DNA from 3 places in the Colwellia sp. KS18-150 genome. Region 3 is predicted to be linked to each of the others. Evidence: predicted binding sites of a transcription regulator. Region 3 holds the regulator's gene; each other region holds the start of a gene.
The links. Region 3 encodes sigma-54, which starts transcription at its own class of promoters, with help from an activator protein. Its sites were predicted from a motif close to GTTGGCACGNNNNTNGNNT; they were not measured.
Positions count from the first base shown of each region.

Region 1: a site for sigma-54 is predicted at 8,573-8,591, ahead of AC27IF_RS02100 (CmpA/NrtA family ABC transporter substrate-binding protein). Genes of this name have one in related genera too.
Region 2: a site for sigma-54 is predicted at 4,691-4,709, ahead of AC27IF_RS01315 (EF-hand domain-containing protein). Genes of this name have one in related genera too.

Region 1 covers NZ_BAAJMC010000001.1:444,452-455,550, reverse strand. The annotation lists gene AC27IF_RS02135 (hypothetical protein) at 78-749, opposite strand; gene AC27IF_RS02130 (hypothetical protein) at 1,012-1,602, opposite strand; gene AC27IF_RS02125 (substrate-binding periplasmic protein) at 1,745-2,437, opposite strand; gene AC27IF_RS02120 (PDC sensor domain-containing protein) at 2,521-3,462, opposite strand; gene AC27IF_RS02115 (alginate export family protein) at 3,768-4,973, opposite strand; gene AC27IF_RS02110 (ABC transporter ATP-binding protein) at 5,028-5,897, opposite strand; gene AC27IF_RS02105 (ABC transporter permease) at 5,906-6,844, opposite strand; gene AC27IF_RS02100 (CmpA/NrtA family ABC transporter substrate-binding protein) at 6,962-8,347, opposite strand; gene AC27IF_RS02095 (ANTAR domain-containing response regulator) at 8,725-9,378, opposite strand; gene AC27IF_RS02090 (hypothetical protein) at 9,655-11,028, opposite strand; gene AC27IF_RS02085 (flagellar assembly protein T N-terminal domain-containing protein) at 11,030-11,099, opposite strand, start outside.
Region 2 covers NZ_BAAJMC010000001.1:273,269-284,367, forward strand. The annotation lists gene rplD (50S ribosomal protein L4) at 1-316, shown strand, start outside; gene rplW (50S ribosomal protein L23) at 313-615, shown strand; gene rplB (50S ribosomal protein L2) at 626-1,450, shown strand; gene rpsS (30S ribosomal protein S19) at 1,527-1,802, shown strand; gene rplV (50S ribosomal protein L22) at 1,814-2,146, shown strand; gene rpsC (30S ribosomal protein S3) at 2,159-2,857, shown strand; gene rplP (50S ribosomal protein L16) at 2,870-3,283, shown strand; gene rpmC (50S ribosomal protein L29) at 3,283-3,474, shown strand; gene rpsQ (30S ribosomal protein S17) at 3,474-3,725, shown strand; gene AC27IF_RS01310 (hypothetical protein) at 3,900-4,232, opposite strand; gene AC27IF_RS01315 (EF-hand domain-containing protein) at 4,358-4,648, opposite strand; gene AC27IF_RS01320 (HAMP domain-containing sensor histidine kinase) at 4,982-6,475, shown strand; gene AC27IF_RS01325 (hypothetical protein) at 6,472-7,038, shown strand; gene AC27IF_RS01330 (sigma 54-interacting transcriptional regulator) at 7,045-8,415, shown strand; gene rplN (50S ribosomal protein L14) at 8,667-9,035, shown strand; gene rplX (50S ribosomal protein L24) at 9,048-9,362, shown strand; gene rplE (50S ribosomal protein L5) at 9,375-9,920, shown strand; gene rpsN (30S ribosomal protein S14) at 9,925-10,230, shown strand; gene rpsH (30S ribosomal protein S8) at 10,250-10,639, shown strand; gene rplF (50S ribosomal protein L6) at 10,650-11,099, shown strand, end outside.
Region 3 covers NZ_BAAJMC010000001.1:547,986-559,084, forward strand. The annotation lists gene pmbA (metalloprotease PmbA) at 1-546, shown strand, start outside; gene mgtE (magnesium transporter) at 577-1,935, opposite strand; gene AC27IF_RS02565 (HPr family phosphocarrier protein) at 2,112-2,390, opposite strand; gene rapZ (RNase adapter RapZ) at 2,396-3,253, opposite strand; gene AC27IF_RS02575 (PTS sugar transporter subunit IIA) at 3,429-3,881, opposite strand; gene hpf (ribosome hibernation promoting factor) at 3,899-4,186, opposite strand; gene AC27IF_RS02585 (RNA polymerase factor sigma-54) at 4,212-5,735, opposite strand; gene lptB (LPS export ABC transporter ATP-binding protein) at 5,815-6,546, opposite strand; gene lptA (lipopolysaccharide transport periplasmic protein LptA) at 6,560-7,165, opposite strand; gene lptC (LPS export ABC transporter periplasmic protein LptC) at 7,204-7,770, opposite strand; gene kdsC (3-deoxy-manno-octulosonate-8-phosphatase KdsC) at 7,767-8,324, opposite strand; gene AC27IF_RS02610 (KpsF/GutQ family sugar-phosphate isomerase) at 8,324-9,289, opposite strand; gene AC27IF_RS02615 (calcium/sodium antiporter) at 9,315-10,301, opposite strand; gene mlaF (phospholipid ABC transporter ATP-binding protein MlaF) at 10,606-11,099, shown strand, end outside.

The sequences.
Region 1 (11,099 bases), 100 kb from region 3:
AAACTTCAGTCTTAATCAAGATGAAAGCCAGACTACTTATACTAGAGTGTCTGGCTTTTTTATAGGTGCTTACAAATTCAATAACTGTGTTTTACTCTTGCCGCGATTAATAATGATATGGCAAAGAGCATTAAAATATTTGGCTCAGGTATTTGTTGCGAAAGAGCATTACTAGCATTTGGAGAGTAAGCCGTAAGCAATCTCGCCCAATCCCCTGGCTTACTTGCCTTCCAAAGAATGTTAACATGACTGCCATTAAAATCAGTAACATCTTTTTTTTCTAAACCTCTTAATCTAAAATCTGCATAATCAAGGCCCGGTAGCCCTAATAGCGCATCGCTACTAAAGAGGTTATTATCAGAAGTAATAAAAGCGAAAACTTGAGAATCTAAATGTATTGTCGCTGAAACCTTATTGCTGCTACCCAAGCCGGGATCCCACTGAAAATAATGACTCGACACTATTGTTCCCGCTTTAATGAATAGTGTTCCGGTATTAGTATTTTTAACAAACTCGACAGTTTCATCAAAAACACGGTCAACGCTTAAATCTTGCGTTAACAAGGTATTTTGCCTTTCATCCCAACCTAACAAAAGGCCATTGTTTGGATTAGCAAGAATAGGATTCGGTGGTGTTGTAATTACATTACATTGATTTGCACCAACACAATCCGTGAAATTAATTAAAGTCGCTTCGCTAGTTGGTATGAAATAGCATGTTAACAAGATAATCATTAATGAATTTTTCATAGTAATGCTCCTTTCTTTTAGTGAAAAGAGCAACTTTAATACCAGAAATGATTATTGATACTTAAGAAAAGTACAGTTAGTTATAAACAGTTAATATATAATGAATTTTTAAACATTTCCTATTTCTGCTATTAAAAGTTTATTTAAGAATAAAACTCAATGAAGGTCATTAATTGCGGATTGATTTGCAAATTGAATGTCACTTTCAATTTGCAAATTACAACCAAACATTTTTCTAAATAGTTTTGATTTTTACTGTAAGCTATTTCTCATATCCCCAAGGGGTAACTGGTTGAGCTACTTCTTTCGTTAAATCAAAATCAACTCTAAACTCTCGTCCTGGGCGGGTAAGTCGATAAGTAAACTTTTCAGGGTAAATATACATCTGCCAGGTATTTTCTATGGATTGAGGAATAGCCTGACTGACAAATAGTTCTTTTGAGTATTGATCGGCAGGGAAGCTTTGTACTTGTGACCAACCAGCATCGGTAGTGTGACCGCCATACATAGTAGAAACATCACTACTGCCATCTTCATGGCGGTGATCATGCTTAAGGCTCAAACCACTGCCTGTTTTGGTGATTATCCAAGTACGTGAAGCATTATCTCCAACATGGAATGGTATTTGTAATTCAGTCGCTGTACATTTTCGAATATGCATCACTAGCTTGCTAGTATTGAAGCTACTTGGTGGTGCATTATCCACAATAACTTTTCCCTCAAAAGACTTACCGCAAAGCGCCTTTAAACTCTTGAAAAAGTTATCCTGACTGGTAATGGAAACCAAAGGAGCTTGCGCTAAAGCCTGGCTTGAGATCATCATTAAACTCGTTGCTATGCTTAGTGCTTTAATACGTTTTATCATCATCTGCCTTTCAGTATCGTAAAAAATTACTTCAACGATAAATAAAAGCCGATATCTTAGCAATTTTTTCATTAAGAAAGCGTATAAATTTTGTCACTATATGTATTGTGGTGAGGTTATTGCGGACTTATCAAAAAGTATTGACTTGAAATAAAGGGGTAAATAAAGCATCTTCTTTTACACTTTGCAGCGCATTAGTTAAGTTTTTTACCACGGTTTTATCTGTCTTTAAGTTTACAGCAACATATAAATCAAATGACTCGATAACATCTCCTTGTCTTTCAAAGGAAGTAGTATTGAGGTGATTATTTGCAAATGCTACAGGAGCATTACCATAAGTTAGATCTGCCCTGCCAAGCTGTAACATTTTCCATGCACTGGCGTAATCAATAACGAGGATTAGGTTTTTTCCTTCAATAAACCCCTTACTTTGCAATGAAGAAGCTTCAAAACTATCACGCACTGAAACAACATTGTAATTTAGTGCATCTTCAAGTGTTTCAACCTTTATTTTGTCATTTGAACTCATAGAAAAAAAGCCATATTCAAGTGAGTGTAACTGACCAACCCATTGAAAAAGGCTTTCTCTTTTACGGCTTCGAGTGATGGAATAAATGATGGTATTCGTTTCATTAAGGGCCGTTTTATAAGCTCTAGCCCAAGGCATCACTTCTGAGTGAGCATTAATATTTGCTCGCTTTAACGCTTCTTCCATGATGAGGAAAGAATATCCACCCGTTAGTTTGCCATTTTCTACAACTTGATAAGGTGGCAGCTGCTCCGTTACTACTCGAATATCATCCGCATTAACAAAACGAGCCATTAAGGCTACTATTAAAAAGCAATAAACTCGCATCTTGAAAAACAACGATCAAAATATGGTGATTTCATACTACTACATAATGATCATTTCATCACATGGGTATTTTTCAAAATTGCCTCCGCTTTAGCTCCTAAATAAACATAACAACCTAAACCTATTAATAAACCGACGGATGTAGCCATCATCAATACCGCATTAGCTAAGTACTCAGGCGCGCCCAATACTGATTTAAACATTAATAGTAGCGCCTCAATTGACACAGCAATTAAAATGGTGGCGATAAAGCGAGTAATGGTTCTACGGGTTGAGCTATGGCGAAGAATATCTTTTTGCATTAACACTTCCTCTTCCATAGTGGTTTTAGCTAAGTCAAAAATAGCCAAGGCGAGTGTCAAAAAAATAATAATGCTAAAGGGCTTTATTTGTAGGCTATCTTGATTGGGGTTTAGTAATAAATCGACTATTTCACTGCCTGCTGAAAATAATAAAATAGCGACAATGAAAAACAATCCGAGCACAATACATGAATAAATACTGGTAAAAAAAGGATGGAATTTTTTACGCTTTCTATCCCCCATTAAAAATTCAATCGCGTGATTTAAATCTATGTCCAACACAAGTACACTTAGTACTTCACCAGCTTTGTTACAGTGCTTTAACGCCGCCGAAATACAAAGTTTATGGCTCGAGGTTGATAAATAGGGCTCAGTAACCACAATAGTATCACTCGCACAGGCTTGTAGAAAATAAGGACGATATGATCTATCAACGCCGACACCTATCGTCTTATCTACTTTATCAATTGTTTGACTGATGTTTGGACTAACCTGTATTCCTTCACTGTCCAAGGTATACATGATATCAACAAAAGGGTAGTTTTTAGTTAACCAAGACATTGAATCTTGCAGTAAATTAACATCAGTAAATAACCCTTCATCAAATATCCCTGCAATGATGGAGGCCATTAATTCATGAATTGAGTGCTGATATTCATGATATCGTTCAATCACACTTAAATAATTCATATAGCCTCCTGTTTGTGGGTTACTTCCTAGTAGATATTATACCAATCCATCTAAAGAAGTGACCACTTAGAACGACATGGGCGATATGAGAACAAACAAAATAGGTTTAGATATAGTTATTCTACATCAAACAAATTTTGTGCCTTTATCATGATGCTCATACGTTCCCGAAGGGCGAGTTTTAAAGGTTCATATGCTGCGTTATGGATTTTAACAATAGAATAACTATTATTTGCAATCAATGCCTTGCCTCTAAACCTTTAAATTCTCGCTAAGAGATCACTTTCTTAGTTGGAGTGGTATTATTAAAATTTAACGCTTGTCCATACCCAAATTTTGTCTGTATCAACTTTACCAGCACCGCTGTCACCAGCAGAGTATGAAGCAAGCTTAATACCCGCTGAGTAGTTTTTAGTGAATGCCTTAGTGTAAACTGCGTTAATTTCTGAGCCTAAGTCATCAACTGTGTCAGAAGCTTCGTCGGCATCAAATTTGTGATAAATAACCGCCCATTTACCACCCGCTAATTTACCACCAACACTGGCGTATAAATCACCTAACCCTTCATTAGGTGTTCCTAAAAACTGATCTGACCAACCGTTGAACTTGTGGCCCGTTGCTAACGGAGTACTAAAGCCTTTCATACCATCATCAGAGCCTAGTAATTCATAACCCGCTTTAATACCAAAACCAGAGATTTCTGTACCGACTTCTAATGCTAAATAGTCAGTGCTATAAGATGTTGTAGCCGACTCTGCGTCTTGAGTTGCATACTCTATTTTATAAGATACTTTTAAATCACCCGCTGGTGCTGTGCCGTTAAAGCTTATACCGTAAGTATCTAAGCCATTTTCAACACCACTGTCTTCTTCAAGTAAATAACTATAAGCGGTAACTTTACCAATTGATGTTTTATAAGATGCGTTAAGTAAATGATCTTTCGAGTCTATATCTTTCGCCTCGGCAAATATTCTATTTCGTTTAGTGATATAGGCATATTTTAGACTTAGCTTTTCGATAGGTTCATAATCAAAAGATACTGCATCGAACGTTTGTCTATCTTGACGCCAGCCAACGTGACCAACAAATCTTTGATTATCTAGCGCAATAACTTGTCGACCAGCTTTAGCTGAAAAGCCGCCTTGCTTATACTTTAAAAAGAATTGATCAAATTCAGTTGTTTCTGGATCGGCGATAACGGAGTAATCAGTATTTTTACCTAAAGTATTATTGTAATCATCCATGCCTAATACATTTCGTGAATCTTCAAATTCTACTAATGCAGAGAACCCTTCCACACTACCCGTTTCATAAGTTAATCGAGTACGCAAAGTTAACGCATCAGCATCTTTTAATGCATTATCTTGAGAAACACTTTCATAGCGTAAGTTTAAATTAGCACTGGTTTTTCCACTAGCGAGCGCTTCAGTAATGGCATTTGAATAAGCTGCCGACGAACAGGTCGTGGCTAATATCGCTGAAAGTGTTAATGCAACTTTATTTAAAGTCATTGATTATTTTCCTTTGTGATTAATGTTTAATTTTTTATGAGTTATAAATTATGGTTATTTGTTCGTACGCTGCTTAGGTGTCACTGGCGTAATAATTTTCTTTTCTGAAATATTTTCTACTTTACGTTGCTTCTCATAGAGGAATGTTAGTACCTCTGAGCGCAGACGATTATATTCAATGTCCTTAGCTAATGAGATTCGGTTTCTAGGGCGCTCAAGATTAACATCTAAAATTTCACCTATGGTGGCTGCCGGACCGTTCGTCATCATGACAATTCTATCTGAGAGTAATACCGCTTCATCCACGTCATGGGTGATCATAATAACGGTATTGTTGAGCTCATTTTGAATCTCCATTAATGAGTCTTGCATATGCGCACGTGTTAAAGCATCAAGTGCACCAAACGGTTCATCCATCAATAAGACTTCTGGCTGCATAGCTAAAGCCCGAGCAATCCCAACCCTTTGTTTCATACCACCAGAAATCTCATCTGGTCGCTTATGCAAAGCGTGATCCATATGAACAAGCTTTAGGTTATATTCAATCCAATCCTTCATTTCAGCTTTTGACATGGTTTTACTAAAGACTTCTTTAACCGCCAATTCAACATTTTGATAAGCCGTTAACCAAGGCAGCAATGAATGGTTTTGAAAAACCACAGCACGCTCAGGTCCCGGCTCATTCACTTCCTTATTTTTCAATAGTACGCCGCCGGTTGTTGCTTGATGTAAACCGGCAACAATATTCAATACGGTCGATTTACCACAGCCTGAGTGACCAATTAATGAAATGAATTCACCTTTATTTATCTGTAAATCCACCTCTTTTAACGCGGTAAAGCCTCCCGTCGCGGTTGGAAATACCATGCCAATTTGACTGATATTTAAAAAAGCTTGTTCGTTATTTGTTACTGCATTCATCATATTTTTCCTTACACACTTAAACTCGATTTATCCCAAGACACTTTTCGCTGTATTTGCAGCATGACTCGGTCTAATAAGAAACCAATAAAGCCAATAACAATGACTGCTGCCATAATTCTCGCTAATGAGTTAGAGCTACCGTTTTGAAACTCATCCCACACAAATTTTCCTAATCCAGGATTTTGCGCTAACATTTCAGCGGCAATTAATACCATCCATGCGACACCAAACGATAAACGCATACCTGTGAAAATCATTGGTATTGATGCCGGTAATACTATTTTTTTAATATGAGTGAACGTGGGTAGACGCAACACTTTACTGACATTAAGTAAATCACTGTCGATTGTGGCAACACCAATGGATGTATTTATCACCATAGGCCATAAGCTACATAAGCTCACCGTGATCATCGAGGTTAAAAATGATTTCGACACTAAAGGATCGTCAGACACATAAAGCGCGCTTACCACCATAGTTACCAATGGCAACCAAGCTAATGGCGATACCGGTTTAAACACTTGTACTATCGGGTTAAAGGCTGAATTTAATTTCTGACTTAACCCCATCCAAATACCCAATGGAATGGCAATTATCGCCGCCACTAAAAATCCACTAGTTACTGTAATCAAACTGGTAAAAATTTGATCAACAAAAGTTTCTTTACCTGTATATGCTCTAATTTTAGCAACATAGTCTGGATTTTTAGCCAGCTTCGCGGCATTACGTACTTCTTGTCGTTGATAAAAGGCCTCTGCTTTATCTCTTTCTGTGACATGTTCATCATAAAGGGCTGAAAACTGCTCAACAACCGAACTAGGACCAGGGAACTCACCTAGAGATGTGTGAATACTTTGTGCTGAAATATGCCATAAAAACAAAAAGATGGTAATTCCGGCCAGCGGTAACATTAGGCTATCTGTGACTTTAACTAGCATCTTCTTCATTGATTTAATTAAACGTTCATTCATGGTTAAGTTATTTATATTTACTGTTGTTGAGTTCATTACTATTACTCCTTCGTGGTAGCTTAAGCCGCCTTATTTCAAGGCGGCACAAGTTCCTTAAAGTTTGTCGCCCTTTTTCAAGCCAATGGTAAATTTCTCTAGATAAGCATTTGGTTGCGTACCGTCATAGACTATGTCATCAATAAAGTGCTGCTGTGGCGCTTTAAAGCCGGTTTCGTTAGTAAAATCTGGAAACTCGTTAGCCGGAATAGTTTTGTCTGCTATTAAAGACTTTGCGGCTTTAGTATAAATATCAGGACGATACACTTTGGCTGCTAAATCTTTATACCATTGATCACTTTTGTCATCTGAAATTTGTCCCCAACGGCGCATTTGCGTTAGATACCAAATAGCATCAGAGTAATAAGGGTATGTAGCGTTATACCTAAAGAAAACATTGAAATCTGGAACTTCACGTTTATCGCCTTTTTCATATTCGAAAGTACCTGTCATCGAATTTGCAATAACATCGTAATCAGCGCCAACATAGTTAGATTGTGACAATATTTTCACGGCGGCTGGCCGGTTAGCATTATTGTTTTCATCTAACCACTTAGCAGCACGAATTAGGGCGCGCGTTAAACGGATAGTGGTATTTGGATATTTCTCAGCAAATTCAGCAGTAATACCAAACACTTTCTCTGGGTTGTCTTTCCAAATTTCATAGTCAGTTACCACAGGTACGCCAATGTTTTTAAATACCGCTTGTTGATTCCAAGGTTCGCCAACACAGTAACCTTCAATAGTGCCTGCTTCCATGGTAGATGGCATTTGTGGTGGTGGTGTTACAGACAGTAATGCTTCAGCATCAATCTGACCAGAGGTATCACCTTTATGTGGTGCATAATAGCCTGGGTGAATGCCACCGGCGGCTAGCCAATAACGTAATTCATAGTTATGAGTCGAAACTGGAAATACCATGCCCATTTTAAACGGCTTACCATCATCCTTAAATTGTTCAATAACAGGCTTTAATGAGTCTGCTTTAATGGGGTGTACAGGTCTTCCATCCGCCATTTTGGGGATATTTGGTTTCATTTTTGCCCAAGTATCATTGGATACGGTAATCGCATTACCGTTTAAATCCATTGAAAATGGCGTAATAATATGAGCTTTTGTGCCATAGCCCATAGTCGCAGCAATAGGTTGTCCCGCCAGCATATGCGCGCCGTCTAACGAGCCATCAATCACACCATTGAGTAATACTTTCCAATTGGCCTGCGCTTCGATAGTGACATACAAGCCTTCGTCTTCGAAATAGCCATTTTCATAGGCGATAGCAATAGGCGCCATGTCAGTTAACTTAATAAAACCAAATTTCAATTCTTCTTTTTCTGGCTCTCCCAATTCTTCACTGAGCGCTACACTGCTCGCTGATAAAGCTACTGCTATAGATAGTGATGCACATTTCAACACCGAGGTGATTGATTTTGTCCAAGTCATTATTAATTCCTTATAGGTATCGATAAAAGTTAAAAAAATTCAAAAAAAAACGCCCACCAAACATCCACCTAAATAGGTCGATTTTTAGTGAGCGCCATTGCTCGTTTAATGCTTAACATCTTGTTTAGCATTACCTAGCAGCATCGTTGCTACTAGCAGTATTTGTAATATTTTTATCGCCGTTGATAAAAATACAGGTTTACTTATCTGTTCTTTACATATGGATTACACTTTACGTGCCAACTTTACAACCTTTTGTTTTTATAGGCTTTTTACAAAAACCTATAAAAAATACCACGTTGATATTAAGTCCTATGATGCACAAAAGTAGTTAGTTGCACCAATTTTGCTCCAAATTTGCTCCAAGTTGTAATCGATTAAGACGGTGATAACAGAGCATGGACTTCAATAATATTTTTCGCCACTTGTGCTAAAGAGTTTCCTTGATCCATAGCCATTTTCCGCAAGATATCATAAGACTGTTGCTCATTAAGTTGCTTTTGCTCCATAATAATACCTTTCGCTTTTTCAATGTATTTGCGACTTTCTAACTGATCTTTGGTTCGCTTTAGCTCATTTCTCAATGATTGCTCGGCCTTAAAGCGCTCATTAGCCACAGAAATAATACTTTTTAGCCGCTGCGGGATCATTTCACTGACCACATAAGCACTCACCCCAGACTTGATCGCATGTTTGATTAAGTTGGGTGAGTCATTTTCTGCAATGATAATAATAGGCAAAGGTAGCAATTGATTTATTTCGGCTAAAGTAGATAGCATAGCTTCACCGGGCAAATCAGTTGCCAGCACTAAAACACTCGGTTGGTATATAGTAATATTCTCTATGATATCAACATCTAATGTTGAATGATGAACAATATAGTAGCCAAAGCCTATCAAGGTTTTCTTCAATAAAGAGCTACTGCTAGCTCGCTTTTCAATTAACAGTACATCACCCAATGAATTACTAGGGCGTTTATTTTCTCGAGACGAGGAAGCTGACTTGTTAATATTGTAATCTGAGAAGCTCATCCTTATTAATCCAGATAATGTTAATCATGAATTGTTTGTAATACAAAATTCAAGCCAATAAATTAACAGTTAAATTTCAACAACTTACCTTTGTAGTTTTAAAATATAAAATAGTATTGCACAAATATTCACACTATAAAGCCCTAAAATGAGGTGTAGATAAGCCTTGTTAAACAAATAGATATTAGTGCTAAACTGCAAGTATAAAAAAACCAGAGGCTGATATTAGCCTCTGGTTTTAAATGTTATTTTCCTTTTATTCTATCAGATAAGTCATTATCTCTGCGTATAACTTATCTGATAATAATGAAGGTTAGCGTTAAACTCATCCGCTACATTTTCATCACTAGTCAAACTATTCCCTTGCTGAAAAAAGTTAATATAATCTTGGTAACTATTAGCCTTGTCACTTTGCAATAGAATAACTTCAGTACCGTCTAACATAGTTGATGCTTCATTAATAAAATCGGGATAGTCTGTTAAAGCAACTGAGGAGGCTAACATACCATTATCTTCACCGTAATTTGTCCAAGTAACAGGGTAATAATTACCTGTTGTATCTAAAACATTATAAGTTAATTTAATAATCGACATGGGGTGGTTCTTAATAGCGCTGTAATCATAACTGCCATCAGCGGATAACTCAGAAAAATTAGTGTAATCTACATCAATATCTGCCAACTCAACTAAACTCACTTCAGTGTTGTAAGCTTCATCATAAGAAGTCGATAGAATTTTATTGGCACTGACAAAATATGACTCACTAAAGAGCGTACTTGTATCAGCCAGTTGTTGCTCGGTATAAAACTTATAATAAGCATCACTTAAATATTGATGACTATTAAATACCAGTAACTCCCCATCGCCAGCTGAGATATTAATTAAAAAGTGTTCATTGGCGTCAATAATTTGTGAAGAAGTAAAAGCTACAAGTTCATTAGTTATCAATGTAATATCTTCGGGTATTTCAATTGCTGATAAAGACCAGACTTCCCCCTCAGTAAAGGTGGTTAAAAAATTTGCCGCACCAATCAAGTTTGCAGAGCTACTCTCTCCTGTCACCATAAAAGAAGCAATGGGCCAATTAGCTGTCGTTTCTCGGCAAACCTCAACATTATTAAATTGTGTGGTATTACTATCAATCGCCTCTACCGATTCATAAGTTAATGAACTGTGATAGTCGCCCCGCTCGGTTAGGCTTCGATGAGTTAAGAGCAGATTGCTAGTAATACATTGGCAAGTTTCATTATCAATAAGTGCATCGTAAGTGGCCGTATAAGTATTTGAACTCGCCGTTTCAGCTTGATAAAAGCTGTTAATATCTAAACCGGCAGTGTCATCACCCGACTGACTTTGAGCCACCAAGGTATAATTTATAAATTCATCGGTTGAGGTAAAGCTAATTTGACCGTTGCTATCGGCACTATAACGCTCTGTTACCTGCCAATCATCGTCCTGTATTAGCAATTCAATATCTGTAAACGGACTTTTTACTCCACATTGATTAGTTAACGAAGCGGTTAACTCGAAGCTATAAGTTTTTGTTTCTGTTTCACTTGAACTACTGGATGAGCCGCCACCACACGCTGTGATAAAAAAAATGCTGATCAAGGAAAAAATTGTAGATTGGTTAATAATGCTGTTGTTCATGTTAAAAAATACCTTTGGGGCTGACGAGATCAAATAATTGGCTAGCATTGATAACAATAGGGTTATCGCTA
Region 2 (11,099 bases), 270 kb from region 3:
CCGTAAAATGTATCGTGGTGCTATCGCTAGCATCCTATCTGAATTAGTTCGTCAAGAACGTTTAGTAGTAGTTAACGATTTCGCGGTAGAAACACCTAAAACTAAAGACTTAGTTGCTAAGTTGAAAGGTTTAGAACTTAAAGACGTATTGATTGTAACTAAAGAAGTTGACGAGAACTTGTTCTTATCAGCACGCAACTTATATAAAGTTGACGCAGTAGATGTACAAGCAATCGACCCTGTAAGTTTAGTTGGTTTCGAAAAAGTTTTAATTACTGCTGATGCAGTTAAAGAAATTGAGGGGATACTAGCATGATAAACGAAGAACGTTTGTTAAAAGTGCTTTTGGCACCAAATATTTCTGAAAAAGCAACTGTAGCTGCTGAAGCAAACAACACTGTTGTTTTCAAAGTAACTACTGATGCAACTAAAGCTGAAATCAAAGCGGCAGTTGAGAAGCTTTTTGAAGTTTCTGTTGTTGGTGTTAATACACTTAATGTTAAGGGTAAAACAAAACGTACAGGTGCTCGTTTTGGTCGTCGTAACGACTGGAAAAAAGCCTACGTTACTCTTGCAGAAGGTTCTGACATCGATTTCGTTGGCGCAGAGCAATAGGAGATAGAAAATGGCTATAGTAAAATGTAAACCTACTTCTCCGGGTCGTCGTCACCTAGTTAAAGTGGTAAACAAAGAGCTTCATAAAGGTAAGCCTTATGCACCACTATTAGACACTAAGTCTAAGTCTGGTGGTCGTAACAATAATGGTCGTATTACTGTTCGTCATATTGGCGGTGGTCATAAGCATCATTATCGTATCGTTGACTTTAAACGTAACAAAGATGGCATTCCAGCCAAAGTTGAGCGTTTAGAATACGATCCAAACCGCAGTGCTAACATCGCTTTAGTATTATACGCAGATGGCGAACGTCGTTACATCCTAGCCCCTAAAGGCTTAACAGCTGGTGATACAATCCAGTCTGGTGTAGACGCTCCAATCAAAGCGGGTAATACCATGCCACTTCGCAATGCTCCATTAGGTAGTGTTGTTCACGCAATCGAACTTAAACCAGGTAAGGGCGCGCAAATTGCTCGTGCTGCTGGTACTTACGCACAATTAGTTGCGAAAGATGGTGCTTACGTTACTTTACGTCTTCGCTCTGGCGAAATGCGTAAAATCGAAGCAGATTGTCGTGCTACTTTAGGTGAAATCGGCAATGCTGAACACATGCTTCGCTCTCTGGGTAAAGCTGGTGCTTCACGCTGGCGCGGTGTTCGCCCAACTGTTCGTGGTGTTGCCATGAACCCAGTTGACCATCCACACGGTGGTGGTGAAGGTAAAACATCTGGCGGTCGTCACCCGGTATCACCTTGGGGTGTACCAACTAAGGGTTACAAGACTCGTAAGAATAAGCGTACTGATAAATTTATCGTGCGTCGTCGTACTAAGTAATTAGTGCATTAAACTAAATACTCTCAATTATCGGCATTAGGTCGGTAATTAGAGTAATGATAATTAAGGAATCACCATGCCACGTTCCCTCAAGAAAGGTCCTTTTATTGACCTACACTTGTTGACGAAGGTAGAGAAAGCGGTGGAAAGCGGGAATAAAAAGCCAATTAAAACTTGGTCCCGTCGTTCAATGATCATCCCTACGATGATCGGATTGACCATAGCTGTCCATAATGGCCGTCAACACGTTCCTGTATTTGTAACCGAAGAAATGATCGGTCACAAATTAGGAGAATTTGCACCAACTCGTACTTATCGCGGTCATGTCGCTGATAAGAAAGCTAAGAAGTAAGGGGAAGTTAAATGGAAGCAATTGCTATACATAAATTTGCCCGCGGTTCTGCTCAAAAAGCACGTTTAGTTGCGGATCAAATCCGTGGCGTACACGTTGAGAAAGCACTTGAAATTTTAACTTACAGCAACAAATCAGCTGCTGATTTAGTTAAAAAAGTACTTAACTCAGCGATTGCTAATGCAGAGCACAACGAAGGTGCAGACATTGATGAATTATTCGTTAAAACCATTATGGTTGACGATGGTCCAACAATGAAACGTATTATGCCACGTGCGAAAGGTCGTGCCGATCGCATCATAAAGCGCACAAGTCACATCACTGTGATTGTGTCTGATAACTAGGAGTATATTAGTATGGGTCAAAAAGTTAATCCTACCGGTATTCGCTTAGGTATCACAAAACCTTATGCGTCTACTTGGTTTGCAAGCAGCGCTGATTTTGCTAACAACTTAGATGGCGATCATAAAGTTCGTGAATATCTAACTGAAAAGCTTAAGCGTGCATCATTATCTAAAGTAGTTATTGAACGTCCAGCTAAATCTATCCGCGTAACAATTCACACGGCTCGTCCAGGTGTTGTTATCGGTAAGAAAGGCGAAGATGTTGAGAAGTTACGTTTAGCGGTTTCTAAAATTGCTGGTGTTCCTGCTCAAATCAACATTGCTGAAGTACGTAAGCCAGAAATGGATGCGCAGCTTGTTGCTGACAGTATTGCTAGTCAATTAGAACGTCGTGTTATGTTCCGTCGCGCTATGAAGCGTGCCGTACAAAACGCAATGCGTTTAGGCGCCAAAGGCATCAAAGTACAAGTTAGTGGTCGTTTAGGCGGCGCTGATATTGCACGTGCAGAATGGTATCGTGAAGGTCGTGTACCTCTACATACATTACGTGCTGATATCGACTACGCAATTGCGCGTGGTGACACTACTTACGGTGTTATTGGTATTAAAGTTTGGATCTTTAAAGGCGAAATCATTGGTAAAATGCCATTGCAAGCAGAGCAACCAGCTGCTAAGCCTAAAAGAAAAAACAACCGCAAAAACAGTAAGTAAGAGGAATAAGTAATGTTACAACCAAAACGTACTAAATTCCGCAAGCAGATGAAACTGCGCAACCGTGGCTTATCGCACACAGGTAGCTCAGTAAGCTTCGGTACTTACGGTTTAAAATCGGTTGAGCGTGGTCGTATGACTGCTCGCCAAATTGAAGCCGCACGTCGAGCTATGACTCGTCACGTTAAGCGTCAAGGTAAAATCTGGATTCGCGTATTCCCTGATAAGCCAATTACCAAAAAGCCTCTTGAGGTTCGTATGGGTAAAGGTAAAGGTTCAGTAGAATATTGGGTTTGCCAAATTCTTCCTGGTCGTGTTCTTTATGAAATGGAAGGTGTTTCAGAAGAATTAGCACGCGAAGCTTTTGCTTTAGCAGCTGCTAAACTTCCTTTCAAAACAACCTTCGTAACTAGGACGGTAATGTAATGAAAGCTAGCGAACTTAAAGCAAAAAGCATTGAAGAGCTTAACGCTGAATTACTAGAGCTTCTACGCGAGCAGTTTAACTACCGCATGCAAGCAAGCACTGGTCAATTAGCACAAACTCACTTGCTAAGAACTGTACGTCGCAACATTGCACGTGTTAAGACTATCATCACTGAAAAGGCAGGTAAGTAATGAGCGAAGCCAAAATCCGCACACTACAAGGCGTTGTTATCAGTAACAAAATGGATAAGTCTATTGTTGTAATGATCGAACGTCGCGTTAAGCACCCTATATACGGTAAATTCATTACGCGTTCAACTAAGTTGAAAGCACATGATGAAGCTAACGTATGTAACGAAGGTGATGTAGTAACTATCACTGAATGTGCACCAATTTCTAAGTCTAAAAACTGGAAATTAGTAGACGTTCTAGTTAAAGCTTAATTAGTATTTATACTTAATTTAACTTTTTCAAAGTGACCGTTAAAAACCCTTATCATTAATTTGGTAAGGGTTTTTTTATTGTGTATTATTTAAATTATTGACTAACTAATGCCGTTAGCAAAAGTCATTTTTCATTGGCTGGAGCGTTAGACACTTAAATAAAACTCTATAACTTTACAGAGCTAATTTTAGGGTAGGAGACTTAGCAGGGAGGGTTTTAAGATTAATTGATTCTTGTATTAGCTTGCCTTCTTTAAAGCGATTAATCTCGGCTGTCGTAATATTAAGCTTTTGGCAAATTCTGTAAAACACCTGATAGTCCTTTTCACTCAGACCTTCATCGTCTCGACACATGAAACCATCTATGTGCGCGGTATCCCCATAGAAATTTAAATTAGCAATAGCGCTATAGGGTTCACCGTAATTATCTACTTTGATGGCACGGATAGATTTTATTTCAAAAATCCAATCATTCATTTTCATAATACGCAGTGGAATATCACTCATAAATAACCTTTAAAAAGGCCGACTGATAAAATGTGTTGGGAGCAGCCGGCAAAAAATAGCAAAGAGAAAACGGAATATTCAGTAAAAATATCCCGTTTTAATTTGTAAAGTGAAAGGTAAGGTGTTTATTTAACTTTATTGATATATGTAGATAGTTCATCTTGGCTGATACTGGCGTCACCATTAATATCAACATTTGCGAAATCATTATGTAAAAGCTCATTCCCTTTTGTTTCTGAGATACTCAGCAAGCCATCTTTATCTGTATCAAGTGCAGCGAATGAAATTTGTTCACTAGGTAGTGACGTAATGGATGGAGCTATATCTGGAGTGTTATTTTCTGCGCTTACGTAAGTTGACGCTAAAGTTGTTATATATACAGCTAAAGTAACTTTGATTAAACTAATATTCTTCATGTTATATTCCTAGAGTTGGTAGTTGTAGTGTTCAACATGAGATAGCACAACTTGCGCCAACTTTCTAAGTTATTGTTTTTAGGTTGGTTGATGGGGTTGTTGTTAATATTTATTGGTTTGATTGTCAGCAAATAGAGACAGTTATAATTATTTAAATATTTTTCTTTAAATTTAACCGCTGTTAATTATTTATAATGTATTGATAAATTGGGAATAATTCTATTCAGTGTAGGTTTATATCTGTGTCTCTATTTAGCGACAGTATTGTGCTTTAACTAGAATTGAATTAAAAATGCGATAATGACCTAATTTAAAGCTGGAAGCTTAAAGCAATTGCATTCAACAAAAGCACATAAACTGTCTGGGCTACTAAATAAAATCAGTAGCCGAACTTTATCAATTAAAAAGTTAACTTTATTAGGATTTACGTTAGCCGTTGTACCTCTAGTGTTTGCACTTATCTACAGTGCGGTGAAAGTGAGTCAAATATCTAAGCAAGCAAGCCAAACAATATTCTCAGTTGTAAATCTAACAACAATAACGAGTGAGTTAATTGAAAGTCAGTTAAAACTTGAGCGGTTTGCTAGTCAATATATCATCCTTAACGATGAAGAACTCAAAGAAAGTTATTTGAGTCTTGAACGTCAGGTACTTGTACTTATTGATTCTGAAATATCTGTATATCAAGATGAAAAACTGACCAGACTAGCAAATGAATTAAAAAGGGTTATTAATGTAATTCATCTTCAATTCGATAAAGAGGCTACTACCAATGACAGGTTAAGACTTATTGAAAATGACTTTATTATTGTAAGTAAAATCAGTCAGAGTATTGATCAACGAGGTCGGGAGTTAATCAAAGAACAAGCGGTTAAGATTAACTTAATGACACAGCAAGTCAGTAATACAATTTTACTTAGCTTGTTAATCATTCCAATTACGTTACTTATTGCAGGTATATTTGTTTATCTAATTACAACTCCGTTAAAACTATTAATATCAAAGATTGAAAATTTAGAACGAGGAGAATTTGATAATCAGATAAAGTTGAATGGAACGATAGAAGTAAGAGAAATTGCCAATGCTCTTGAGATGATGCGTCTTCGTTTACAAGCATTAGAATTACAAAAATCGAGTTTTATACGACATATATCACATGAATTGAAAACACCTCTCGCTGCTATGCGAGAAGGAACAGAGCTGCTTTATGATAATAGTGTTGGAGAGCTTAATGATGCCCAACAAGAAGTGTGTGAAATAATTAAAACCAGTGTCAGTCGATTACAGCTTTTAATTGAAGAGTTATTAAATTTTAATATTGTATTAGACTCCACTAGTTTACAAGATAGAGAAGCGATATTTATACACGCATTGGTTGAAGAGGTTATTAGTGATCATATATTAGATATTAAAAAGAAAAACCTTCAAATAATACCCAGTTTGGGAAAAATCACTGTTTATTCTAATTACAAACAATTGAAGGTCATACTTGATAATATTATCTCTAATGCAATTAAGTACTCTAAAGAAAAAGGTAGAATATCTATTGACTGTTTACTTAAAAACGAACAATTGCAATTATCAATAGAAGATAATGGGGTAGGCATAAATGAAAATATTCAAGGTAACGTATTTGATGCTTTTTATCAGGGGCCTGAGCCCAAAAGTGATCATATTAAAAGCAGTGGGCTTGGGCTTACGATAGTGAAGGAGTTGATAATGCGTTTAAATGGTGACATTCAATTAATTAGTCAAACTAAAGAAGTCTCGGGCACCAAAATACAAATAACGTTACCAAAAGCTGAACGATTAGTAGATACAGCATGAGTTTATTTGAAACTAACTTTACCCGTAAAGGGGATAACGAATTTAAAAGAAAATTTAAACAATGGAGCGTATATCTATTGATGGCTTCAATGTTGTTTGCTTGTCAATCTATACCTGAGTCTACTTCTCAAAATAATGAAGTTAGTGATTATTATTTATGGCTAACAACACTTAACAATGTCGAGCTTACACAGGAAATAAATAGCATAAAAAATAAAGGTGTAATAGCGAATAATAAAGTAAATATACAATTAGTTGTACTATATAGCTTACCTAACTCACTGATATACAACCCTTATACAGCTAAAGCTAAATTAAATCTTCTGGATTTAAGCGCACCTCAAGACTCTTCTTTCAGCGAAGCAGATTTAGCTTTTATTACTATGTTAAAAGATCAGTTAAACCAACAGTTGTTGCAATTAGAGCAAATGAATAACTATAAAGGTGCGTATAAACAGAGCAAACAGACTATTAATGCACAGCAACAAACAATTTCGACATTGAATAAACAAATTGTACAGCTTAAAAATATTGAAAAAAATATCAATGAACGTGGCCAATAAACACACATGCATAATACAGAGAATGACTTAGTTAAAAAAATCTTGGTTGTTGACGATGATCCAAGTTTATTACGTTTACTAACTATAAGATTGTCAGCCCAAGGTTATAGTGTTGAATCGGCAGAAAACGCGAAAGTGGCCTTGGGAATATTAAAAAGTTTTCATCCACATATGGTTATCAGCGATTTACGCATGGAAGGGATGGATGGCATGGCATTATTTGCACAAATTAGGAAACAGTACCCTAATATGCCAGTAGTTATCATGACCGCGCATGGCACGATACCAGATGCCATTAATGCAACTAAAGAGGGGGTATTTGGTTTTCTTACCAAACCATTCGAAAGCCAAGAGTTGTTAGATACTGTAAAGAAGGCGATTAAATTACAACCAACAATCACGCGAAGTAAAACTAAAGAATCGGCGTGGCGTGCAAAAATTATCAGCAGAAGTGCAATAATGGAATCATTGTTACTTCAAAGCAAGCAAGTTGCACAAAGTGACTTTAGCCTATTAATACATAGTGAAAGTGGAACAGGAAAGGAATTACTTGCACAGGCGATACACCAAGTAAGCAGACGGAAAGATAAGCCTTTTACTGCCATTAACTGTGCTGCAATACCTGAGCAGTTATTAGAGTCAGAATTATTTGGTCATGTGAAAGGAGCCTTTACAGGAGCTGAAAAGAAACATCTAGGGTTATTTCAAGCAACGCAAGGAGGAACGCTCTTTCTTGATGAGATTGGCGATATGCCAATGAACTTTCAAGTGAAATTACTCAGAGCTATACAGGAAAAGGAAGTACGACCCATTGGTAGTACTACATCAGTAAAGGTGGATGTACGGGTTATATCTGCTACTCATAAAAACTTACAACAAGCTATTGCCGATAAAACCTTTAGGGAAGACTTATATTATCGATTGAATGTCGTTGAGTTAGAGTTACCTCCTCTATCAAAGCGTCGCGAAGATATACCTCTGTTAGCACGACATTTCCTAGATAAAGCAGCGACAAAAGCGGCAATAGAAATTAATGACTTCTCTGTTGAGGCAATGGAGCTACTAATAAGTGCACCGTGGCCTGGTAATATACGACAATTACAAAATGTTGTTGAGCAAGGTGTCGCTTTATCCACAGATTCTTTAATTAACGCCAGTTTAATAAGAAATGCAATAAAGGAAGAAGATACACAGTTACCCTCATTTCAACAGGCCAAAGAACAGTTCGAGCGAGACTATTTGGCCAATTTACTTAAGTTGACAGCAGGAAACGTTTCTCAAGCGGCAAAAATAGCGCAACGAAATAGAACTGATTTCTACAAATTATTGAAACGACATTTCCTGAATGCAGAATCCTTCAGAGAAGAAGATGTTTAACATTGCCGGTAACCTCAATTAATAGCCTATCTATTTATTAGTACATTAAACTACCACTTTCACATAAGTGGTGTTATAATCTCGCGCCCGCTAACTTTGAGTGCCCGACTATTAGTCGGTTTTTTGAGCGAATGGGTGGTCTTTTTAAGGCAGTGACGGGTCAAATTTCTGGCCTTGAATTTTAACTTACCTTTTGAAATTTTCTCATGGTTTTCATGTGGATAAAAGGTAACTAATGGAGCAAAAAATCAATGATCCAAATGCAATCACAGCTGAATGTTGCTGATAACAGTGGCGCTAAGCGTGTTCAATGTATAAAGGTTCTTGGTGGCTCGCACCGTCGCTATGCACGCATTGGTGATATCATCAAAGTTGCCGTAAAGGAAGCAAGTCCTCGCGGTAAAGTAAAAAAAGGTGATGTTCACACTGCGGTAGTGGTGCGCACTAAGAAAGGTGTTCGTCGTACAGATGGTTCTGCCATCCGTTTTGATGAAAACGCGGCTGTAATGTTAAATGCTAACTTACAACCAATTGGTACTCGTATTTTCGGGCCTGTGACACGTGAACTTCGTAATGAGAAATTTATGAAGATCGTATCATTAGCACCAGAAGTACTATAAGGAGTCACGATAATGGCATCTAAGATTCGTCGTGATGATGAAGTAATCGTACTTGCAGGTAAAGACAAGGGCAAAACTGGTAAAGTTACTAAAGTTCTTGTTGAAGACAGCAAAGTATACGTAGAAGGCGTTAACTTAATCAAAAAGCACACTAAGCCTGTACCTCAGTTACAGCAGCCTGGTGGCATCATTGAAAAAGAAGCACCTTTGCATGTTTCTAACGTAGCTATCCTTAACCCGAAATCGGGCAAGGCTGACCGCGTTGGTTTTAGAATTGAAGACGGCAAAAAAGTTCGTTTCTTCAAATCTGATAACGAATTAATTTAATTGGAGTAAACGATGGCGAAACTGCATGATTTTTACAAAGATACAGTTGTTGCTGAACTTGCTAAAGAGTTCGGTTACAAAAGTGTCATGCAAGTCCCTCGGATTGAAAAGATCACCCTTAACATGGGTGTTGGTGAAGCAATTTCTGATAAGAAAGTGTTAGAACACGCCACAAATGATCTTACTGCAATCTCAGGTCAAAAGCCGGTCACGACAGTAGCACGCAAATCAGTTGCGGGCTTCAAAATTCGTGAAGGCTATCCTATTGGTACGAAAGTAACTCTACGCGGCGAGCGTATGTGGGAATTTTTAGAGCGTTTAATCTCTATTTCAATTCCTCGTATCCGTGACTTCCGTGGCTTAAATCCTAAGTCATTCGATGGTCGTGGTAACTACAGCATGGGCGTTCGTGAGCAAATTATCTTCCCTGAAATCGATTACGATAAAATCGATAAAATTCGCGGAATGGATATCACTATTACTACTAGCGCGAAAGATAACGAAGAAGGACATGCTTTATTGTCTGCCTTCAACTTCCCGTTCAAGAAGAAGGTGTAGAGTTATGGCTAAAACGTCAATGAAAGCTCGTGAAGCTAAAAGAACCAAGTTAGTAGCACAATATGCTGAAAAGCGTGCTGCGTTAAAAGCAATCATCTCTGGTGTAGATTCTTCTGAAGAAGAACGCTGGGATGCTGTATTGAAACTTCAAAGTTTACCTCGTGATTCATCAAGTAGCCGTCAACGTAATCGTTGTAACGTTACTGGTCGTCCACATGGTTACTTACGTAAATTCGGCTTAAGCCGTATTAAGTTGCGTGAAGCAACTATGCGTGGTGAAGTTCCAGGTCTTAAGAAAGCTAGTTGGTAATTCACGGGAGTAAATGGTTATGATGACTGATCCTATCGCGGACATGTTTACACGCATCCGCAACGGTCAATCTGCAGCAAAAGTTGCAGTAACAATGCCGTCTTCAAAGTTAAAAGTTGCAATTGCTAACTTACTTAAAGAAGAAGGTTATATTTCAGATTATTCAGTAGCGGGCGATGTAAAGCCTGAGCTATCTGTAGAATTGAAATATTTTGAAGGTAAAGAAGTAATTGAAGTGATCAAGCGTGTTTCACGTCCTGGTCTTCGTATATACAAAAGCTGTGATGAACTTCCTAAAGTTCTTGCTGGCATGGGTATTGCGATTGTTTCTACTTCTAAAGGTTTGATGACGGATCGTGCCGCTCGCTCTGCGGGTATTGGCGGTGAAGTTCTTGGTTTCGTAGAGTAAGGAGAATACTATGTCTCGTGTTGCAAAAGCACCTGTCGTTATCCCTGCTGGCGTTACCGTTACGTTATCAGGTCAAGACATAAAAGTTAAAGGTCCAGTAGGTGAATTATCACGTACGATTCACAGTTTTGTAGCAATTTCTCAAGAAGAAAATGCAATCATTACTGGTGTTTCTTCAGATGATAAAAATGCCTGGGCACAAGCCGGTACTGCACGTGCTTTAATCAATAATATGGTTGAAGGTGTAAGTAAAGGTTTTGAAAAGAAATTGGTTTTACAAGGTGTTGGTTACCGTGCAAAAGCTGCAGGTAAATCTCTTGATTTATCTTTAGGTTTTTCACACCCTATCAAGCACGCTATTCCTGAAGGAATTAAATGTGAAACTCCTAGCCAAACTGAAATCACACTTACCGGTGCTGATAAGCATTTAGTTGGTCAAACCGCAGCGAACATTCGCGCT
Region 3 (11,099 bases):
TCTTTTTTATTAGATGCCTTAGGTAAAAATATCTTCCCTGAGTTCTTGTCTATTCAAGAGCGCCCACATATCCCTAAAGCACTAGCTAGTAGTGCTTTTGATAGTGAGGGAGTGGCAACGATTGATAGGGACATCATCATTGATGGTGCCTTACAAACGTATCTATTAACCAGTTACTCAGCACGTAAATTAGGATTAACAACTACAGGTCATGCCGGTGGTATTCATAATTGGCTAGTAACGAGCAACGACTCTCAGCACAAAGGTGATTTTGATGCCATGCTGAAAACCTTAGGGACAGGCCTACTGGTAACTGAATTGATGGGGCAAGGCGTCAATGTTGTTAATGGTGATTACTCACGTGGTGCTGCAGGTTTCTGGGTTGAAAATGGTGAGATAGCCTATCCGGTGAGTGAAATCACTATTGCAGGTAAATTAGATGATATGTTTAAAGGTATTGTTGCTGTCGGCTCTGATATTGATATGCACGGTAGTATCAGAACAGGCTCGATACTAATTAATGAAATGCAAGTGGCTGGCCAGTAGCATTTCATTGATATTTACTTTCTGTAGGGGTTAAGAAAGGAAAAGTGTTGCAGTACCTAAAAAAGCGAAGATACCAACAACATCGGTAATCGTTGTTAAGATGACCGTGCCAGCCAAGGCAGGGTCAATATCCATGCGTTTAAGGATTATAGGTACGGCAACGCCTGCTAAACCGGCTGCTGTCATGTTCATTAGCATGGCAATGGCTATTACCCCACCTAATACGATATCTTGCTGCCAAAGTGCGACGACAGAAGCGATAAGTAAAGCCCAAATTAATCCATTTAAAAAACCTACTGCAAGCTCTTTATATAATAATGCTTTTGCGTTGCTATCCCCAACATGCCCTAGTGCCATACCACGAATAACTAGGGTTAACGTTTGACCGCCAGCAACACCGCCCATGCTAGGTACTAAGGTATTTAATATGGCTAAGATTGCTAACTGACTTAATATACCTTCAAACATACTCGAAACAGCAACTGCCATTAATGCTGTTATTAGATTGACGCCAAGCCATAATGAACGTTGTTTGGTACTTTTTACTACTGGCGCAAAGGTATCAGCTTCATCATCTAAACCCGCCATACTCATCATTGAGTGCTCTGCGTCTTCACGGATTATATCAATAACATCATCGATAGTTATACGACCCAGTAAGTGGCCTTTTTGATCGACAACAGGAGCAGAAAACCAATCATGGCGCTCAAACAATTGTGCAACGTCTTGTTCACTCATATCCGCTTGGACTGCTTCAACCTCGGCATCAATCAAACTAGAAATGATCACTTCAGGTTTAGCGGTAATAATGGCAGCTAAGGAGACGGCACCAATAAAATGATTATTGCGATCAACCACATAAAAAGAATCGGTTGCTTCAGGTAGCTCAGCTTTTAAGCGCAAATAACGCAATACTACATCCACAGTCACTTCTGGACGTATGGTGATGGTATCGGTATTCATGATACCGCCAGCAGTATCCTCTTCATAAGATAACGCTGTTTCTATGCGACTTCTATCCTGAGAGTCCATCGAGTTGAGAACTTCTTGATAGTCGCTGTCAGGTAGAGTACGTAGTACTTCGGCGATATCATCGACATCCATGCCTTCAGCAGCAGCGGCTAGCTTCTCAGGTCGCATGCCCTTAAGAATGCCTTTACGTACCTCTTCACTAAGCTCTTCTAATACTTCACCGTGAAATTCAGCGTCGATGAGTTGCCATAAAACAAGACGGTTTTTGGCAGGGGAAGATTCGAGAATTAATGCTAAATCGTATGCTGGTAACTCTTGTAGAAGTTTTCGAACATAAACAAACATACCATCACCAAGAGCTTCATTAACTTGGTGGAGTCTTTGTTGTATATCTTCTTGCTCTGTTAGCTCTGACATAACGGTTTAATCTATTGGTTATTATTCGAGAAAAGTTTTGCAGATGTTCACTAGCAATTAAATGTTAACCCAATTGCTATGACAAGATAAGTTTATCGCAACTTAGTGGTTTTATCAGCTTTTTTATATATTTATAAAGATATTGTCGTGTGTAATTTAATTCAAAAAACTGCACTTTACTCTGATTCATCAAACTTGTCACAAATCAACTGGCTAATCGCAGTTAACGCTTGCTCAGCATCTTGACCTTGGGCAGTTACCTTAACGATTTTTCCTTGGCCACCAGCAAGTAGCATAATGGCCATAATGCTATTAGCATCAGCACTTTTACCTTCTAATTCAAGGGATATTTGAGCAGTGAAGTTTTGGCATAACTGAGCTAGCTTAGTGGCGGCACGTGCGTGCAATCCTAGCTTGTTTATGATGGTTAATTCTTTAGATATAATGTTACTCATAAGTGTTAGCTACTCTTACTTTTTTCTATATCTCTATGGTGAGTTTGTACATCTTTTTGTTCTTTTCTAAAGTTACTGGCCAGTAGCTCTGCAATATAAACTGATCTGTGTTTTCCACCTGTACAGCCTATTGCTATGGTGACATAGCTACGATTATTGCGCTCTAAATGTGGTAACCAAGTCATCATGAAACTGTTAATTTGCCAAATAAATTTTGTCACTATAGGTTGGCTAGCAAGAAAGTCTTTTACTGGCTGCTCTAAGCCTGTATGGGCTTTTAACTCTTTTTCCCAAAAAGGGTTAGGTAAAAAACGGGCATCAAAAACATAATCGGCATCAGCTGGGATGCCATGCTTAAACCCGAAAGATTCAAATACTAGCACCATGGCACCGGTTTTCTTGCCTAGAATTCTTTCTCTCACTAAATCGGCTAATTGATGTGGACTCAGTTGACTAGTGTTTATGTATAAATCAGCACGAGTAGAAATAGGAGATAATAGTTTCTTTTCTAAGGCAATCGCCTGATCTAACGGAATATTTTCTTTTATTAATGGATGTAATCGACGAGTTTCACTAAAGCGTCTTGTGAGATCTTTATCATCGGCATCTAAAAATAAAGTGGTGACTTCTACCGCATTAGGTAAATAGTTAATAATATCAGGGATATCTTTAGGATCATTAGGTAAGTTACGTACATCTAGACTCACAGCAACGGTTTCATAATCGTTTATCACGGTATGAGTTAATGCTGGCAATAAATTAATAGGGATGTTGTCAACGCAATAATAGCCTAAATCTTCCAATACTCTTAAAGCTACAGATTTACCTGAGCCTGAGCGGCCACTAACAATTATAAGTTTCATAGGTGATGTCTCGAGTTACTAGATATTAGTATTGAGAAGTACAAGCAACTCGTTACCTTTGATCTGCAATCTTATGTGTATATTAAATTAGGTTCTAATGATAATTTTTTATTATTACAATCACTTAAGTGCTGTTTCAATAATATTTACCAAATGATAATTATGTGCTGGTAAATTAATGTGCCTGCTGAATTAAGTTAAATAATGTTTGCTTATTGATACACTTTCTCACTTGTTTCGCAGTTTTTCGCTCACTAAATAATTTAGCAATACTCTGCAAAGTTTCTAAATGCGCTTGGGTACTGTCTTGAGGTACAAAAAGACAAATAAAGATATCGACAGGTTTGTTATCTATAGCATCGAATTCTATGGCTTTTTCTGTCGTCAATAATACCGCAACGGCTTTATCTGAATTCTTTAATTTACCATGAGGAATAGCAATACCATTACCAATACCAGTACTGCCCATCTTTTCTCGATTAAGTAAGCTGTCTAATAAAATAGTACTGTCACTCTCACCTAATTCATGGGCGGCAAGCTGACACAATGTTTCTAGAATGCGTTTTTTACTGCTAGCTGGAACTGCACAAGCTGTGCAGTCCAGTGTTAAGATATCTTGTAAAGTCATAATAGGTTGAACGAAGTTTAATGATTGGCAATTTTGCCTTTATATTTGAGTACTTGACGATCTAATTTATCAACTAAAGTATCGATTGAAGCATACATATCAGTGTTAACGGCTGAAGCATGAACTTCGCTGCCATTTAAATGCACTGTTGCTTCTGCTTTTTGGTTTAACTTTTCTACGGTAAGAACAACGTAAACGTTGTTTATGTGATCAAAATGTCGCTCTAATTTAGCAAACTTAGTATTAACATATTCGCGTAAAGAGGCTGTAACTTCTACATGGTGGCCAGTAAGGTTAATTTGCATAAGCGTGATCCTTAATAAGTTAAATTTACAATAAACTTTTACGTTGGTTAGACGGTGGAATAGACAATGATTCTCGATATTTGGCTATAGTACGTCTGGCTACATTAATTCCCTGCTCGGCTAATAAATCAGCCATCTTACTATCACTTAGCGGTTTAGCAGGTGTTTCCGCCAAAATGAGCTTTTTAATGAGTGAACGTATGGCAGTTGATGAACATTCACCACCATTCTCAGTACTCACATGACTTGAAAAGAAATATTTTAATTCAAAAATACCTCTTGGGGTGTGCATGTACTTCTGAGTGGTTACTCTAGAAATAGTTGATTCATGCATATCTACCGCTTCGGCTATATCGTTTAGTACCATGGGGCGCATTGCTTCTGCACCATGTTCTAAAAAGCCTTGTTGACGCTGTACAATACAATTCGAGACTTTTAATAAAGTGTCATTACGTGACTCTAAACTTTTTATAAACCATTTAGCTTCTTGTAAATTTGAGCGAATGAACTGCCCATCATCACTTGATGATTTTGTCGTTTTGGTCATGGCGGCATATTGCTGATTAATCGACAATTTTGGTGCAGTATCAGGATTTAACTCGACTATCCAACGACCATTTTTTTTCTCTACAGAAACATCAGGAATAACGTATTGATCATCACCTTGAACGACGGCATCACCAGGACGAGGGTTTAACGTTTGAATTAAACGCATCACTTCTCGAAGTTGATCTTCTTTAAGTTTGGTTTTACGCATTAATTGGCGGTAGTCTCGATTACCCAGTAAGTTAATATGCTCACTAATGATGTGCTTACTTTCTTTTAGGTAAGGGGTATCGTCATCAAATTGATTTAATTGAATGGTAAGACAATCTGCGATAGATTGGGCAGCTACACCTATAGGGTCAAAAACATTAATACGTTTTAATACAGCTTCTACTTCATCTAGCTCTAGCCCTTCAATACCTACACTCTCTAAGATATCATCACAAGAAACGGTTAAGTAACCAGCATCATCAACCGCTTCAATAATCGCAATAGCTACGGCTCTATCAGTATCTGTAAAAGGGGTTAATTCCATTTGCCATAATAAGTGATCTTGAATGGAATCAGTCGTTTCACCTTGATATGTATAATCTTCAGAAGGGCTACTCACTGCGCCGGTATTGGATGTTCCCGCACTATAACTTTCTTCCCAAGTGGTATCGATATTTAATTCTTCTGGAATATCATTTTGCGCTAAAGCTTCCGTGGTAGTTATCTCGTCAATAGTTGCACTGGCATCTTCGCTGCCTTCAACAGTCGCCTGTTCAGTGTTATCCGTTGTTGATGAAAACGCTTCTTCTAGCTTTTCATTATTACTGTCACTATTTTCGTTAGTGTCGCTAGGAGTATTTTCATTAACTTCTAACAGCGGATTACTTTCAAGGACTTCTTGAATTTCTTGCTGAAGTTCTAACGTCGAGAGCTGCAAAAGCTTGATCGCTTGTTGCAGTTGCGGCGTCATGGTAAGTTGTTGTCCTATTCGGAGCTGCAGTGATGGACGCATTTAGTTTTGATCTTATCCTGTTTTTTTGTTTATATTATTTACTTTGGATTATAGCTTAATTTGCTAAGTACATTAGTTACTATAGCGTGAATTGCTCACCAAGGTATACATCTCTTACTTTTTGATTCGCTAGAATTTGATCCGCATCACCTTGAGCAATAATTTCACCATGGCTAACTATATAAGCATGCTCACAAACATCCAAGGTTTCTCTGACATTATGATCAGTAATTAAGATACCTATGCCACGTTCTTTAAGATGAATAATGATCTTTTTTATATCCCCTACTGAAATAGGATCAACGCCAGCAAAAGGTTCGTCTAATAAAATAAATTGTGGTTCAGCAGCTAGCGCACGCGCTATTTCGACTCTTCTTCTTTCGCCGCCTGATAAACTCATGCCTAAATTATCTTTGATATGGCAAATATTAAATTCTTCGAGCAAGTGTTCAAGCTTTTCTTGTTTTTGACCTTCATCAAGGTGTTTACGAGTTTGTAAAATAGCCATGATGTTTTCAGTAACCGTCAGTTTTCTAAAAATAGACGCTTCTTGAGGTAAATAACCGATCCCACGTCTCGCTCGTTCATGCATAGGCGCTAACGTAACATCTTCATTATTTAATATTATTTGACCGTTATCGTTAGGTACTAAACCAACAATCATATAAAAAGAGGTGGTTTTACCGGCACCATTTGGTCCTAATAAACCTACTATTTGGCCAGTATTGACACTCAGGCTAACATTCTTAACCACTTGCCGGCTTTTATATGACTTCGAAAGGCCATCTGCGGTTAGTGTTGCTGTTTCCATATTACTCATTTTGTTAGTCATTATTATTGTCTTTATTGGTTTTCTTCTCTGCTTCAGACTTCTCTTTTTGCGCTTTAATTTGTGCAGGCTGTAGAATAGTGGTGACTGAGTTCTCACTGCTACTTTCAGCTTCAAGCTTTTCATTTAAGGTATTGTAAGTGATGATTTCACCAGTCACTTTACTACCCGCTTGTTTTACTTGCGCATTGCCTGAAACCGTAATGAGGTATTGATCAGGCTGATATTTAATTTCATCTGCTTGTAAGCTGATTAAACTGCCATCTTCTAATTGTTGCTGAAAAAGGGCAGGTTTACCTTTGGCAAGGTAAGTATCGAATTTATCACCTGTTGTTGCATCAACTTTACTAAAAACTTGAACAATATCAGCCGTGATAGCAATGGAGCCTTGGCTGATACTAACATTTTCGAGATAACTAGCAATTTTATTCTTTAAATCAGCACTTTGGCGATTTGATTTTATTGTGATTTCTTGAGTTAGGTCTTTCTTTGCGGCGTGAGCAGAGCCTACAACACTAAGTAATCCGCTGGCGATTAGTATACTAATGCCGAGAGTTTTTATTTGAGTTATCGTGCGTTTTATTGGGCTGTTTTTTATCATAAATTCTTCACAATGTTATTAATTTTGAGCTTTTCTTTTTAGCTCTCGGTTTTTTTATAAATGGTGCGCACATGCTCGGTTAATGTCATTTGCTTAGTATTTAAGTCAATGATTAAACCTGAGCCATACATAGTGAAGTCTTTTCCCTGTACCATCACCGTTTGCTCAGAGCTGATTATATTCGTTTTTAAATCTAATTCTAAATATTTACAATGAATTTCTTGTATTAGGCTATCTTCATCAGTTGCTTTTAAGTGCACACGATGATTTAAGATGACGCGATTATTTTTATACAGTGTCGCCTCTTTTGCACTCAGTTGCCAAGGAGATTCACTATTTTTTGGATGCAAGGTGTAATTTGGCAGTTCAAAATGGGTTACTTCAAGTTTTGAATAATGCTCCATACGATCAGCTACAATTGCATGAGATAACTGCCCTGTTTCAGCGTAAACATCGCTTTTCAATGCTTCAGCAATAAAGTCTGGCACTAAGTCCTGGGCAATATCTTCCCCAGGTAACACTTGCGAACTACGCCACTCTACAATACCGTAGGCCATCGCACCTAACAATAAAACTAATAGTGCCAGCGTATGCAGTCGACTCATATGCTAGCGCCCGTTGCACTATTTAGAGTACCTTGGCATTGCATAATTAAATCACAGACTTCTCGAACCGCGCCAAAACCACCACGAGTAAACGTTTGATAGTTTGCTTCTGCTAACACACTTGGATGAGCATCCTCTACTGCAATACCTAAGCCTACATGTAAGATACAAGCTAAGTCGGGTATATCATCTCCAATATAAGCGATTTCATCGGCGGATAAATTAAGTTGTTGTGCTAACGCTTGCAGTGCCGGTAATTTGTCTTCTTGCCCTTGTACAATATGTTTAACATTTAATGCCGACATACGATTAGCCACAATAGCTGATTTTCTGCCAGTAATAATAGCAACATCAACACCACTATGGCCAAGTGCTTTAATACCAAAACCATCTTTAGTATGGAAGGCTTTTAACTCTTCACCATCATTACCTAAATAGATTCGCCCATCAGAGAAAACGCCGTCAACATCACAAACTAATAATTTGATATTTCTAGCTTTGTGCAAAATATGTTCACCAACGTCACCATATAAAGTATTTGAAACCTTATTCATTACAGTACTCCTGAGCGTAATAAATCATGCATATTCATCGCGCCAATTGCATGATGATTTTCATCGACGATAAGTAAGCCATTAATTTTTTTATCTTCCATAATATTTAAAGCTTGAGCGGCCAACATATCCGCTTGAGCAACAGTGGGGTTTGTTGTCATGACTGTGTTGATGCTGTCTTGATGTATATCAATCTTTAAATCAAGGATGCGCCTTAAATCGCCATCGGTAAATAACCCGGTTAGCTGCTTTTTATCATTAATAACGGCGGTCATACCAAGGCCTTTTAATGACATTTCAACCAGTGCGTCTTTTATTAGCGCTTTCTCATTAACTACAGGTAAGCGATCACCTTGATGCATAATATCACTTAATCGTAATAAGAGCCTTTTTCCTAGGCTGCCGCCAGGGTGTGAAAGGGCAAAATCATCTGCAGTAAAACCTCGTGCATTAAGCAAAGCAACCGCGAGTGCATCCCCCATGACTAAAGTTGCTGTGGTACTTGAGGTGGGCGCTAAGCCTAGAGGGCAGGCTTCGGTAGATACTTTAATGCACACATGAGTGTCAGCTAACTTAGCTAAAGTTGAGTCAGTATTACCCGTCATTGAAATCAATTTAGCACCAATACGTTTGATCACGGGAATTATCGCCAGCACTTCATTGGTTTCGCCAGAATTGGAGATACTTAGTACGACATCATCTTTAGTGATCATACCTAGGTCACCATGACTTGCTTCGCCCGGGTGAACAAAGAATGATGGAGTACCAGTACTCGCTAACGTTGCTGCTATTTTACCGCCAATATGACCGGATTTACCCATGCCAATAACGATGACTCTACCTTGACAGGCGTACATCAATTGACAGGCATACTCAAAGCTATCATCAATATATTGCAATAGCTCTGTAATAGCTTGCTGCTCTATATTGATGACGTTGGTAGCAAGTTCTTTAAAATTCTTCATGGCACATCTTTAGGTTATGTAGTAATTAATTCATGCTTGTTTGACTAAAAAGCAGCATTTGATAAGCGATAAAGCAAAGTAATAATAATGCACCTTTTGCGCGAGTAAGTCTAAAGAAGCCAGACTTTCTGCTAAAACACAATAAGAATAATAAACCTGTTATGGCTATCATCACAGGAGCATCACGTAGTGAGGCTTCAGGGTTTATAGCACCTGGAGCTATGATGCCAGCAAAAGGTAATACGGCTAAAATATTAAATATATTAGAACCAACAATATTTCCCATAGCTAAGTCATCTTCTTTTTTGATGATACTCGCAATGCTGGCTGCTAGCTCAGGTAAACTTGTACCGATAGCAATAATGGTTAAGCCTATTACTAAGTCACTAATACCATACGCTTTAGCGATAAATATGGCTGAGTCCACAAGAAAATGAGCACTTAGTACTAAGATTGTAATGCCAGCAATTAACCAGAATATTGACTTTAATGTACTGGTAGCCTCAGGTAAATCTAGCTCTGCTTCCATTATCATAGGATCGTCAAGGGTGTTATTTTTACGCTGTTTCAATGCTTTAATGAGTAAAATTGCTATGAAACCGAAAAAACTAACCATTAACGCTATGCCTTCAGGAAAGCTAAAGAAGTTATCTGAAAGCATCCAATAGGCTAGTAAAGTCAGCAAAAGCAGAAGTGGCAGCTCTTGTTTAATGGTTGAAGAGGAAACAACTAAGGGTTTTACTAAGACGGTAAAACCAAGTACCAAAGCGATATTGGTAATGTTTGAACCAATAGCATTACCAATAGCTGTGTCAGGGCTTCCTTGAAATGATGCAGCAGCAGCAACCATCATTTCAGGAGCGGATGATCCCATCGCTACAATAGTTAAGCCAATTATCATTGGCGAAATACCTAAATTTCTAGCTAAAGAAGAGGCACCAAAAACAAATTTGTCTGCACTCCAAACTAATGCGATTAAGGCAACCAATAAAATACTTACGTGTTCAAACATTCACAACTCCAAAGGTAATATCAGTTAGGCAAACAATGAGCCGAATTGATACAGGATGCTAAATTGTCGCTCGTTGTGCGTTAAAAAAAAAGCAATTAATGCTATTAAGGGCAAAATAGTTGCTGTTTGCACTATTTTCAACCACGAATTAAATTGAATTGAATCGTTCAAATATTTTTTTACATTTTCTGACATTTTTTATCGGGCAATTTGTTAATTTTTAGTGAACAATTAGATTCCCTCAGGTAAAATTGACCACAATCTGGTAAACCACTAGCCTAATAAATAACATTGACGTTAATCTATGACAACAAAAGAAAACTCAGACAGTTTAGTCGAGATAAATAACTTAACCTTTAAACGAGGTGAACGAGTTATATATGACGATATCAGTTTGTCGATACCCAAAGGAAAAGTAACAGCAATTATGGGACCCAGTGGTATTGGGAAAACTACTTTATTACGTTTAATCGGTGGTCAAATACGCCCTGAAAGCGGGCAAATTTTATTTGCTGGTAATGATATCCCTAAACTCTCTCGAAAAGAGTTATATGAAACACGTAAACGAATGAGTATGCTGTTTCAAAGTGGCGCTTTGTTTACTGACATGAGTGTCTACGAAAACATAGCGTTTCCCATTCGAGAGCATAGTAATTTACCTGAAGTTATCATTGAAAAAATCGTGTTAATGAAGCTTGAAGCTGTTGGGTTACGTGGGGCAAAAGATTTACAGCCAAGCGAACTTTCTGGTGGTATGGCGAGACGTGTTGCTTTAGCTCGTGCCATAGCTCTCGATCC